DNA from 4 places in the Paenibacillus sp. BGI2013 genome. Region 4 is predicted to be linked to each of the others. Evidence: riboswitches for the same ligand, from Rfam matches in the RefSeq annotation. Region 4 holds a riboswitch; each other region holds the start of a gene.

Region 1 (3,142 bases), on a different contig from region 4:
AACATAACAGAGCATCGACGTGCCGAACCAGCCAATCATGGCCGCACCAATGGCGGATGTGATGTGATCGTAACCCGGGGCAATGTCGGTCGTCAGCGGCCCCAACGTATAGAACGGTGCCTCTTTACAGATCTCCATCTGCAAGTCCACATTCTCCTTGATCTTATGCATCGGCACATGCCCAGGACCTTCGATCATCACCTGCACATCGTGCTTCCACGCAATCTGCGTCAGTTCCCCGAGCGTAGCCAGTTCCGCCATCTGAGCCTCGTCATTGGCATCGTAGATACTGCCTGGACGAAGTCCATCTCCCAGCGAAAACGCTACATCATACCTTTTCATAATCTCACAGATTTCTTCAAAATGGGTATACAAAAAATTCTCCTGATGATGCGCCAGACACCATGCTGCCATAATGGAACCGCCCCGAGACACAATGCCTGTCATTCGCTTGGCGGTCATGGGGATATAACGCAGCAGTACACCTGCATGAATCGTAAAGTAGTCCACGCCCTGCTCTGCCTGCTCAATGAGTGTGTCACGGTACAACTCCCAGGTCAGCGCTTCCGCTTCGCCATTCACCTTCTCCAGCGCCTGATACAGCGGCACCGTACCAATCGGCACAGGTGAATTACGGATGATCCATTCCCGGGTGGTATGGATGTTTTTGCCTGTGGATAGATCCATCACGGTATCCGATCCCCAGCGTACCGCCCAAGTCATCTTCTCCACCTCTTCCTCGATGGAGGAAGATACAGAAGAGTTGCCTATATTGGCATTGATCTTCACATGAAAATGACGACCAATCAACATCGGCTCACTCTCCGGGTGATTGATGTTGGACGGCAGGATGGCCCGTCCACTCGCCAGCTCCTGCCTTACAAATTCCGGTTCCACGCCTTCACGAATGGCGGCGAATTCCATCTCTGCCGTAATGACTCCCTGCCTCGCGTAATGCATCTGAGTCACACAACGTCCTGGCTGTGCCCGCAGCGGTTTGCCTCGTAATCCGGGGTACTCTTCAGCGCCAGCTCTCTTCCCTCCGGGCTTCAGTCCGTTATCCTCCGGTTTAACCGTACGACCCTGATAAGCTTCAACATCGCCACGCTCTGTGATCCAGCGGGTGCGCAGGGCTGGCAAACCTGCGCGGATATCCGCATGAAATGCGGGATCGGTCATGGGGCCGCTCGTATCATAGACACGCAGCGGTTCGTTATGCTCCACCCCTTGGGGAGTATTCGTGTCATGAAGGGCTATCTCACGTTCCGGTACAGCAATGTCCGGCCGTGAGCCCTGAATGTAGACTTTGCGGCTGCCCGGAAAAGGCTGAACCCGTCCGGCCGCGCTTGTTTCCTTTTCCACCTGCTGATCGTTATGTTCCCGTTCCATCGCTTGTTGTCCCATTTGATTTCCTGTACTCATGTTCGCTTGTCTCCTCCTCAGTGTTCGTCGCTTGTTTGGTTGGAATAGTCATTAGCTCACTTACGTACCTGTCCCAAATCATGCGCAATGCAGAGAAGAAAGAGCGATCCTACACCAGACCAGGGGAGACATAATTTATGTACAGTTCACAACAGACCGGAAGGCAGCACAGATCATGGATCTATGGTGACTTCCCTCCTCATCCAAGCCCACTTTCGCAGGTATTGAAAAAGAAGTCGATGGAGTATGCGCTATATCGCCCGTTCCCTGTATATAAAAAAGCCGGTCCCCGAAGGAACCGACTTTTATGTCCATCACCAATAATGCACCTTTATGCAGCTCCTTAACGGAGCCCTACAAGGGTCACATCATGTGGTGGTTGTGGTCATATCGCCGATTACTTCCCTACGCTGGTATGATCCAGATCAGGTGCAAAGGGTCCGGAATCTCATGCGATTCCGTCTCAGTCCGGACAATTCGGACTCCCCCAGTAACGTTAATAAGTTGCGGCTTACATAAGCCGCTGTTCATATTCAATGAAGCTGGCCCCGTTGGGCCGTCCATTACAGAGTAGCGCAACCGGAACATAAAAACAACCTTTATATTCCAAATGATCAAACTCTATTGGAGAAAAAACTTACCTCAACATCAGGATAACATGAGCCCCATTTGCGTAGCAGCATCCTTCAACACAGGTGCGTATTCATGCAATGTCTCCTGTGAGAGTCGGCTGACAGGCCCTGAGACCGAGAGTGCGGCTGCAATATTGCCTCTGCGATCCATAATCGGTACCGATACCGCGGCAGCTCCCGGCTCACGTTCCTCATAACTCGTCGCATATCCGTTATCCCGGATATCTCCCATCTGCGCCAAATACACCGCGGGATCAATAAACACCGGCCATTCCGGCCCGTTCATCAGTTCTTCACGATCCTCGTCCGTGGCAAACGCCATCAGGACTTTGCTGGAAGCCCCCACAGACAGCGGGAGTCTAACACCAACGGGAGCAACTCGGCGGATCGCCTGATCACTTTGCACCGCCTGAATACGAATCCGTTCACTCCCATCACGCAGGTACAGACTCACGGTCTCCCCCAATCGATCTCTCAGTCGCTCCATCGCAGGCAACAGCAGAATAGCGGGATCATCACTGCGGGACATATGAGCTGACAGCTCCCAGATTCGGATGCCAAGTCGGTACTTCTCTGTTGCTGCATCGCGGATCACGAACCCTCGATCCTCCAGCGTAGCCATCAAACGGTGGACTGTACTTTTGTGCAGGCCGATCTGGCTGGCAATTTCGGTGAGTCCCAGATCACTGCGTGTGGTAAAACATAATAATATATCCAGCGCCCGTTCCACAGCCCGGACGGTTAACTTGCGATCTTCCATGGCATAATGCCCTCCTCATGTTTCATCACATGAAACTTGGTTACATAAATTATATGAGAAACGGTCTCATCTGTAAACCAAAAAGAGCCAAAATCAAAATAGGCCAACGTGTAAATTTTCCCTTTTTATAAGACTTAATCCCCTGTAATTTACACACTAAGGTAATGTTACCCATATATCTTAAGAACTATATAACAATTGCGTAACAAATGCCCTCAATCAATTGACTTTGACTATATTGGAACATACGATAAAGATATATTACATTAAGATATCGCTCTGAAGCAGGCTCTGAAATCGACGCAATTCTCTTTTCATGTCGTTGTTA
Region 2 (3,142 bases), on a different contig from region 4:
TCATCTATGGACCTGAAAAGGAATGGATTGAGTTCTTCCAGCGCTAAGAAATGGAGCTGATTTCATGAACATTTTAATTACCGGCGCAGCCGGAAAAATTGGACGTGACTTGTCCCAATACTTGTCAGATACATTTCACCTGCGACTAACGGATTTGAATATCTACAGACTGCATACGTATCAAGGGACAGGCCATGAGATCATGACACTGGATGTGACAGACCCCGAAGCCTGTCAGCATGCTTGCGAAGGCATGGATGTGGTTGTACATCTGGCGGGAGATCCTTCCCCGCATGCCGGATTTTATGAATCGTTGTTGGACATCAATATCAAAGGCACATTTAATGTATTCCGTGCAGCCAAAGACCAAGGTGTACGAAGAGTCATTCTGGCAAGCAGTGCACAGACGATTGAGGGGTATCCCATTGATGCTCAGGTCTATCCGGACATGCCGACACGCCCACGGAATTTGTACGGGGTTAGCAAATGTTTTGGAGAATCGCTCGCTTCCTATTTTGCGTATACCGAAGGTTTACAAAGTGTAGCAATACGTATAGGTGCATATGATGATTTTCAACCGGACGGACCCGTGCTGGAGGCAAGGGATATGAGCGCGTATATTAGTCCGGCTGACTTGTGTGATTTGATGTTCAAAGCAATTACAACTACCGATCTGGAACCCTTCACCATACTGCATGGGATCTCGAATAATCGGTTTAAACGATTAAATCTGGAAACCACTCAGAAACAGGTAGGTTATGACCCAAAATCCGATGCTTTTGCACTCAGTCAGATTGCCTTATATGATTCCCCACGATAATTATTGAAAATAACACATCCAAACAGGCTGTTATACATATGTATAACGGCCTGTTTATAACTTATACGTGTCCCTATCCAGTTCATGACTGGACAGGTCCTACCCTCTGGCCTATAATTACACCTAGTAATGCCCGTAACTTCATAGTTTCCCAGGGGAGTCGGAATTGGCCGGCTGAGAGTGTATCCCACCAAGATACTAACCCTTAGACCTGATCTGGATCATGCCAGCGTAGGAATCGGAGTATATCGAAATGGCACAGCCCTATGGCTGAACGCCACCTCTCTAACGCCTGCACGCGTCCCGGAATACGGGACGCTTTTTTAATGTTCTTTTATATAGCCAGAGAGCTAAAAAAAGTGACGTTATCCAGATCTCAACTGGTATAAATCTGTCGATTTATGCAAGATGATTGGATATGAAGCCAAGGAGTACCCCGTGCCAATCGGCCGGACATACCGAAGGAGAGAACCACAGATGAAATGGCGTAAAACGATGGGATTGTTGCTCTTATGCGTGCTTATGGTGACTGTAGCCGCATGTGGTGGCAAAGAAGCTGCCCCAGCTGGGCAGAACGGCAACACAAATACGGAAAGCAGCAACGAAGGTGACACTGCCGCCCTGAAAGATATTAAAGTGGTGCTCGACTGGACACCAAATACGAATCATACAGGCCTGTATGCAGCTGTAGATCAAGGTTTTTATAAAGCCGAAGGCTTGAACGTGGAGATTGTACAACCAGGTGCCGGTGGCGCAGATACAATGGTTGCCTCAAATGAAGTACCGTTTGGCGTAAGTTATCAGGAGAGTGTAACTCAAGCCCGCACACAGGGTGTTCCACTCGTCTCCATCGCAGCAGTTATTCAGCATAATACATCCGGGTTCGCTGCTCCGGCGGATCGGAATATCAAGTCACCGAAAGATTTTGAAGGTAAAACCTATGGCGGTTGGGGTTCCCCAGTCGAAGAAGCCGTGATGCAATCCATTATGGAAGGCGACGGAGCCGATGTATCCAAAGTGAAAAACATTAATATGGGTGACGCCGACTTTTTCACCGCAGTAAAACGGGACATTGATTTTGCATGGATTTTCTACGCCTGGACGGGGATTGAAGCCGAACTGCGCGGGGAACCGATCGACATGTTATATGTGAAGGATTATTCAGATGCACTGGATTATTACACGCCTGTCCTCGTAACAAACGAGCAAACGATCCAAAACGACCCTGAGTTGGTGAAAGCATTCCTGAAAGCCACCTCCGAAGGGTATCAATACGCAATTGATCATCCCGAAAACGCAGCCAACATTCTGATCAAGGCCGTACCGGATCTGGATAAGGAATTGGTGCTGGCAAGCCAGAAGTGGCTTAGTCCCAAGTACACAGATGACGCCCCGCGCTGGGGAGAACAAAAACAGGAAGTCTGGCAGAACTACACCGACTGGATGTTTAGCAAAAAACTGCTTGATGAACAGATCGATGTGAGCAAGGCATATACAAACGCGTTTTTACCCCAATAAAAATTGCTTAAGTTTAACTTTTTTACACAAGAACGAAGAGTGCAGAACCCATCTGAAGAAGCGAAGCGCTCACCTAAAAGCTTTCTGAAAGAAAGCTGCATCGGAAGCATACGCTATCCCCGGATTTCCTCCATTGGAATTCATTAAAGAAATCCGGGGATAACAGTGATCGGAAGAGGGTACTGCAATCGGAGTGATAAGTGTAAACCTGGTTCAATTCATGCAATTTATCACGAAAGGAGCCGTGATCTCTCATGGCAAGCACACTACTTAGTATTCAGGTTATCCCGAAAACGCCAAATGGCGAGAACTCTTATCCTTATGTAGATCGCGCCATTGAAGTTATTCAGCAATCCGGCCTGAAATATCAGGTGAACGCGCTCGACACCACGATGGAGGGGGAACTGGAGGAACTGCTGGAAGTTGTACGTAAGATGCACGAGGTACTTGTGGAGACTGGCAGCCCAAGCATCATCTCCCAGATCAAAATCGCCCATAGCCCTGCTGGCTTCAGCATGGATACCCTGACGGAGAAATACCGCTAATGCCTGCCTATTTTAAAAGTGTATGGCCGCCCTTTGTGGCGGTTATTCTCTTTATAGCGATATGGCAGGGAGCCGTCTCCCTCTTCCATATTGAGAAATGGATGCTGCCTGCACCGTCCGATATCGCCCGCGAAGCGGCAACCCAGGCCGAACGGCTTGGCATGCACGCTTCCGCAACCATTCAGTTAACGCTGATTGGATTCGCCGCTGGAACAGCGGTTGGATTACTGATTGCGATGGTACTGCATTTGGTCCCTTT
Region 3 (3,142 bases), on a different contig from region 4:
CTTGGCGGAGTCCATCGTAGGTACTGACCACAATGGGAAAGAATGCGATTAAGAACACCACGGCGACTTTGCTCCACAACGTGTAACCAAACCACAGGATAAATACGGGGGACAAGGCAATCAGCGGGATGGTCTGACTGATCACGATGAAGGGATACAAGGCTTTTTCAATCGATCGGTTCATATGCATGCCTGTTGCTAGCGTAATTCCAGTCACTATGGACAAGACAAAACCAACAACAACCTCCATAAAGGTAGCAGGCAAATGGATGGTCAACAGCAGACGACGATGCTCAACCAGTGAGCCTATGATGGCCGTGGGTGCAGGAATGATGAAGGAGGGCACCCATCCCATACGCACGATCACTTCCCAGATCGCCAGTAATAAGAACATGAGCATAATAAACAAACCATATTGGGAAAACGACCTAGAGAGCCACTTCGAACACCACGCCCAGACGCTGACCTCAGCTCTATCGCTTTGCATGCAATTGTTCCTCCAGTTGTTGTCTCATCTGCACGAGAGCCGGTTCGTAGATCATGTTCGAATGCCTTGGGCGTGGTAAAGGAACCGTCATCTCACGCAACTGCTGACCTTGCCCCCCTGGAGTTAACAGAATGATACGGTCACTTAACAGCAGGGCTTCTTCGATGTCATGTGTAATGAACAGCACGGTTTGGCCAATGCCCTCCCAAAGCTCCAGCAACCAGCGATGCATTTCTCGTTTGGTTAAGGCGTCGAGTGCACCGAAGGGTTCATCCAGCAACATGAGCTGCCCGCCTGTAAGCAAGGTACGAAGAAATGCCACCCGCTGCCGCATGCCGCCGGATAACTCATCCGGGTAGGCCTGTTCATAACCCGACAGGCCGAACCTTGCCAACCCAGCTAGGATGTTTGCCCGTAACTTGTCCTTGTCTTGTCGGCCTGGTGCCAGCTCGGCAGGCACCATGCAGTTCTCCATGACGGTACGCCAGGATAACAGCAGATCTTTCTGCGGCATATAGGCGACTCGTCCGAGTCGTTGTCCTTGCGGTACATCAGCTATATCGATGATGCCAACGGTTGGCTCATGCAAGCCTGCGAGCAGCTTGAAGAGCGTGCTTTTACCTGATCCGCTGGAGCCGATGAGCGAGACAAATTCTCCTTGTTGAACCTGAAGCGACACATTGGAGAGCACAGGGGAATCCTTTTTTCCGGGAAAAGCAAAGCTTACGTTGTGAATGGTTACATGGTTATCCATCTGATCCTCCCCCCCTTGATGTCAGACTGCTGGAATAACAACGGCATCCTGTCTCTGCAAAAGAAACAAAAAAGACCCACCCATTTCCGGAGAAATGAGTGGGTCTGTAAGTTAAATCCGCAATTTATCTTCACATACATGAAAAAAATCCGCTTACTAAAAGGCCGCTCCACTTCCCTCCGCTGGTATGATCCAGATCAGGTTCAAAGGGTCCGAATAGTCATATTCGTCTCAGCCGCAAGGCTCCCCTAGTGCAAAAGTTCAAGATATGCAGTTGTGTGTTCAGCATATATCACTTGAACATGAACTGTAAAGAGGCAGCATGATGGATTTCTTGAGATGAGCGTGGAGTCAGACCGGAACAACTGAACAATTTACCTGGGCTCCCTAACCCGATATAATAGTGGTGGCGCATATTGGCCGGATCACAAATGCAGGCGGGATTGTTCTCCCTCCGAAGCAGAATGGGGACCCGAGTTGAAAACGTTCAAAAAAGTATATATTGAGATCACGAGTATCTGCAATCTGACATGCAGCTTCTGTCCGCAGACACAGCGTGCCAAAGGATTCATTGACCCTGAAGTCTTCAACAATATACTGGATCAAGTTAAACCACACACCAATCATATTTATCTACATGTCAAAGGCGAACCCTTGTTGCATCCCAAAATAGATCTGTTGCTCGATTCCGCACATGAAAAGGGACTCAAGGTGAACATTACAACGAATGGTACACTGCTGCCCAAGACTCAGCATAAATTGCTTGGCAAACCGGCGCTGCGGCAGATGAATTTCTCCCTGCACAGCTTCGATGGGCATGAAGGTTCAACAGATCGTGACGGATACCTGCGTCATATTTTGTCCTTTGTACACGAGGCCGTTAAGCACAATGTCATCATCTCATTCCGACTTTGGAATCTGACGCAGGATAACTTCACAAATGCTCAGATGAATCGAAATCGGGAGACCCTTGAAGTATTGGAACGTGAGTTCAATCTGGACTTCCGCATTGAGGAAAAAGTAGTTCCAGGCAGCGGGGTCAAAATTGCCCCGAATGTATACCTGAATCAGGACCATGAGTTCCAGTGGCCAAGTCTGGATGCACCTGAAGATGACGGCAAAGGCTTCTGCCATGCATTGCGTGGTCAGGCAGCTGTGCTTGTAGATGGAACGGTGGTTCCATGCTGTCTCGATGGCGAGGGTGTCATTAACCTCGGTAATGTGCACGAGAAGTCATTCTCGGAGATTATTGAGGGAGAGCGAGCGAACAATCTGGTATATGGCTTCTCCAAGCGGGAAGCTGTGGAAGAGTTGTGTAGAAAGTGCGGTTATCGTCAGAGATTCGGAGCCTGATATCATATATCAGCAAACCGGAAGCCATTCAAGATCACACATTTGGAGACAAATGCAGTGGTCTTTCTTTGTTATCGGGGATTAAGTGAGGGGTATATACGTTACAAATGAGCATACCTGAGGTTGATATCAGCATATTGCTTGAGGGACCTGATATGCAAAAAATGCCGATATGACAGGGATTGTGCGTTGTCATGATATATCTGATCTAATGATTATTCTAGTTACCTTCCTTATTTGGTAGGATTAGGTTGTAGATCGAACAGAGGTGCACCTCTGACGATCTTTCAGGACAAGCTCAGCCTTGTACAATACTAAAAAACAAGAGAATAAGGGAGGAATAAAGTTATGAAAAAAATGTTGACGTTGTTACTGTCTGCTGGTTTGGTTGCTTCTATATTTGGTGCAGTTCCGGCTGCGGCTGCGCCTACGGTTGTAAATTCAACTATTGTTGTTCCAAAGGGCACGACCTATGATGGTCAAGGCAAAACATTTGTAGCTAATCCTTCCACACTGGGCGACGGATCTCAAGCAGAAAATCAGAAGCC
Region 4 (3,142 bases):
TTGCAAATCAAAAGATTGGAGTAATTTATCCACACGATTCAATCTGTCTTCAATCTCCATCCGTTGACCATTAACGATGATATTCACTGCACCACTCCCTTTCTGTTCAATCGCTCAGGGCTCAGCGCCTCAATTCCGAGTTCTTCTGAGCTTTTGCCAGCGAGCAACTCAGCGATAAGCCTACCTGTTATCGCACTAAGCAAGATACCGTTGCGGTAATGTCCAAAGGCGGCAAACAACCCGGGTATACTCTTGCAAGCACCTATATAAGGCAGTCCATCGGGAGTTGCCGGTCTTACGCCTGCCCACGCTCGTATAAATTGTGCTTCCTTCATCCCAGGCACCCAGTGGGTAGCCGCTGTTAGCAGCTTCTGAACACCCTGTACAGAAACGTTCAAATCCGTTCTGCCTGGCAGACTGGTTGCCCCAAGCCAAACCTCTCCATTGGCTTTGGGAACAATATAGATATCCTCTGCATACACCGTTCTATCAGGTCTGTACCCTGCATGTTCATCTGAGAACTGAACGGCGGCTATTTCACCTTTTACCGACCACACAGGCAAGCTCAGATTCACATGTCTCATCAACTCTTCACTCTGTAATCCAGCCGCTATAATGACATGTTTGCATTTCATCTCACCGATCGATGTGGTGATCCCCTGCACACCGTGTTCGTTTGCTTGCACACGTATATCCTGTATGTCCTCCATAACCCGTGCTCCCAATGCTTGAGCGGATTCAGCATATGCCTTCGTTAGATGGACAGGAAGAATCTCACTCTCGTAAGGTCTGTAGTAGGCTCCATACGTATCTCTGTTAAGCCATGATGCCTCCTGTTGCACAACGGAACGGTCCCACCACACCTCATCAGCAGAAGCAGACAACGCAGACTTCCGATTGTTCTTATAGCTACTTAATTCACTGTATGAACGAAAAGGAGTTAGGAATCCCTGGCGTTGCAGGCCAGTCTCTACCTCACTGAGTGTAGCCATTAGCTCCTGTTGCTCGATAAGTAACTGTCTACTCTGCCTGGCGAGCTTAGCCATCAAAGGATGAGCAAAATCCTCACTGTCTGCTGCCAGCATCCCAGCCGCTGCGCAAGAAGTCCCTCCTGCAATCGCCGAACGCTCCAGTAACAGCACATCCTGTCCACGGGAAGCAAGTTCATACGCAATGGCACATCCAACAACGCCTCCGCCTACAATAATCGTTTCTGCATGAATTTTATCCGGTCTAGCAGTAATGATCTCTTTCATCATCTCATCTCCTTGATTCAGCGGCTCAGACTTTCTGTAGCAACGATAGCCTGCCTTAATAATGCAGCAGCCCGATCCGGGGAATCGCTCGCCCACACATTCGAGATCACAGCGACTCCCTGTGCGCCTGCAGAAAGAATAGCGTGAATGTTTCCCGGTTCGATGCCCCCAATCGCCATGACAGGAATGGAGACACCAGAGCACACTTCAGCCAGAGCATATAATCCTCTTGGTTCAAGATCAGGCTTACTGTTGGTTGAGTAGACATGCCCGAAGAAAAGGTAATCGGCTCCCCGTTCTTCAGCGATTTTTGCCTCATCGATTGAATGAACAGATACACCCAGACGAATTCGCTGGACATTGCTTATAACAGCAGGGTTGTAGTTACGTATAGCCTCTTGCCCCCAATGTACACCGCCATAGATGTCATTCTGTGGTGGCAGTTCTGAACCATTGATAACGATGCGACAAGATGGAACGCCAACACCACGCAGACTTTCAGCCCAACCGATCTTTTGTTGCCACGAGAGTTGTTTCTCTCGTATATGGATGTAGTCCACCCATGGCCAAACGTCCTTTGCAGCTTTTACAAAAGATGCTTGATTCCCTACACCCGTAGATACAACATGCAGTTCAAATGATCCGTGTACACGTTCATGAGAAATTACCGTACTTTTCATCTCCTTCCATACGTGAATGCTATGAAAACACAAAAAAGCCACTCCCGTAGGGGAGTGGCTGCGTATTAATTATAGGACCAGATGACTGACTGATACATACAGTTCATTTCGTGCAATAAAGCTATAGACCTTATAGCCATAACGTTATACACGCAACTGCATGTTTCAATTTACTAAGCAAGACGGTTGAATTCTTTCGATTGCCGTTTGCTCACGTCATTCACTGAAACGCGCTCGCCACTTCCCTACGCTGGTATGATCCAGATCAGGTGCAAAGGGTCCGGAATCGCATTCTTCCATCTCAGCCGCATCGTGCGGCCCCCCTAGTGTTCATATGAAGTTGTAGCCTATATTACCATAGACGGATTTTTTTGTCACCGTTCATTTCTGCTGAACGTTGCTTGAATCGTCTAGTTTTTCTCAGACCATTCTTCGACATTCCATGTTTTGGTGACCCAACCCTCGTAGAAATCAGGTTCATGAGATACAAGTATCACTGTTCCCTTGAATTCTTGCAACGCACGCTGCAACTCAGCTTTGGCCGTTACATCCAGATGGTTCGTCGGCTCATCGAATAGAATCCAGTTGCTTTCACGCATCAAGAGTTTGCATAAACGAACCTTCGCTTGTTCTCCACCACTCAGCATGTTAAGCGGACGGGTAATGTGCTCATTTTTCAACCCACAGCGAGCGAGATGACCCCGGACTTCATTCTGGGTCAAATGTGAAAACTCATTCCAGACATCCTCAATCGGCGTGATATTTCCAGCACGGACTTCCTGCTCAAAATAGGCCGTTTCGAGATAATCTCCCAAGAAAGTCTTTCCACTGAGTGGAGATATTTTTCCCAGGATGGTTTTCAACAGCGTCGATTTACCCACACCATTACAACCTACGATGGCAATTTTCTCACCACGTTCAATTGTCATTGTCATCTTAGGCAGCAAAGGATACGTATATCCAATTTCAAAATCAATGCCCTCAAAGACCGTTTTGCTGCTCGCACGGGCATCCTTGAATTTGAACGTTGGTTTAGCTGCTTCATCTGGACGATCAATACGTTCAATTCTGTCCAGCTGTTTCTCCCGGCTCTTCGCTCGACCTGAAGTTGAAGCACGTGCCTTGTTACGCTGAATGAAATCTTCCTGCTTCTTGATGTACTCTTGCTGCTTCTCGTATGCATCAATATGCTGGGCTTTATTCATA

The links. A riboswitch is a leader RNA that binds a small molecule or an ion and turns the genes downstream of it on or off. The one in region 4 is predicted to bind thiamine pyrophosphate.
Region 1: it holds a riboswitch for thiamine pyrophosphate, as region 4 does, so the genes downstream of both, thiC (phosphomethylpyrimidine synthase ThiC) here and CXK86_RS10600 (thiamine phosphate synthase) in region 4, are expected to answer to the same signal.
Region 2: it holds a riboswitch for thiamine pyrophosphate, as region 4 does, so the genes downstream of both, CXK86_RS27255 (ABC transporter substrate-binding protein) here and CXK86_RS10600 (thiamine phosphate synthase) in region 4, are expected to answer to the same signal.
Region 3: it holds a riboswitch for thiamine pyrophosphate, as region 4 does, so the genes downstream of both, CXK86_RS23165 (ABC transporter ATP-binding protein) here and CXK86_RS10600 (thiamine phosphate synthase) in region 4, are expected to answer to the same signal.

The regions. Positions count from the first base shown of each region.
Region 1 is NZ_PJFA01000023.1:53,473-56,614, reverse strand. It holds gene thiC (phosphomethylpyrimidine synthase ThiC) at 1-1,389, opposite strand, end outside; TPP riboswitch at 1,808-1,921, opposite strand; gene CXK86_RS30595 (IclR family transcriptional regulator) at 2,071-2,814, opposite strand.
Region 2 is NZ_PJFA01000015.1:148,329-151,470, reverse strand. It holds gene CXK86_RS27265 (VOC family protein) at 1-47, shown strand, start outside; gene CXK86_RS27260 (NAD-dependent epimerase/dehydratase family protein) at 65-820, shown strand; TPP riboswitch at 964-1,076, shown strand; gene CXK86_RS27255 (ABC transporter substrate-binding protein) at 1,298-2,338, shown strand; gene CXK86_RS27250 (thiamine-binding protein) at 2,593-2,883, shown strand; gene CXK86_RS27245 (ABC transporter permease) at 2,883-3,142, shown strand, end outside.
Region 3 is NZ_PJFA01000011.1:10,471-13,612, forward strand. It holds gene CXK86_RS23160 (ABC transporter permease) at 1-487, opposite strand, end outside; gene CXK86_RS23165 (ABC transporter ATP-binding protein) at 474-1,241, opposite strand; TPP riboswitch at 1,399-1,501, opposite strand; gene CXK86_RS23170 (radical SAM/SPASM domain-containing protein) at 1,719-2,594, shown strand; gene CXK86_RS23175 (pectate lyase) at 2,943-3,142, shown strand, end outside.
Region 4 is NZ_PJFA01000003.1:719,361-722,502, reverse strand. It holds gene thiS (sulfur carrier protein ThiS) at 1-87, opposite strand, end outside; gene thiO (glycine oxidase ThiO) at 84-1,256, opposite strand; gene CXK86_RS10600 (thiamine phosphate synthase) at 1,274-1,936, opposite strand; TPP riboswitch at 2,162-2,271, opposite strand; gene CXK86_RS10595 (ABC-F family ATP-binding cassette domain-containing protein) at 2,347-3,142, opposite strand, start outside.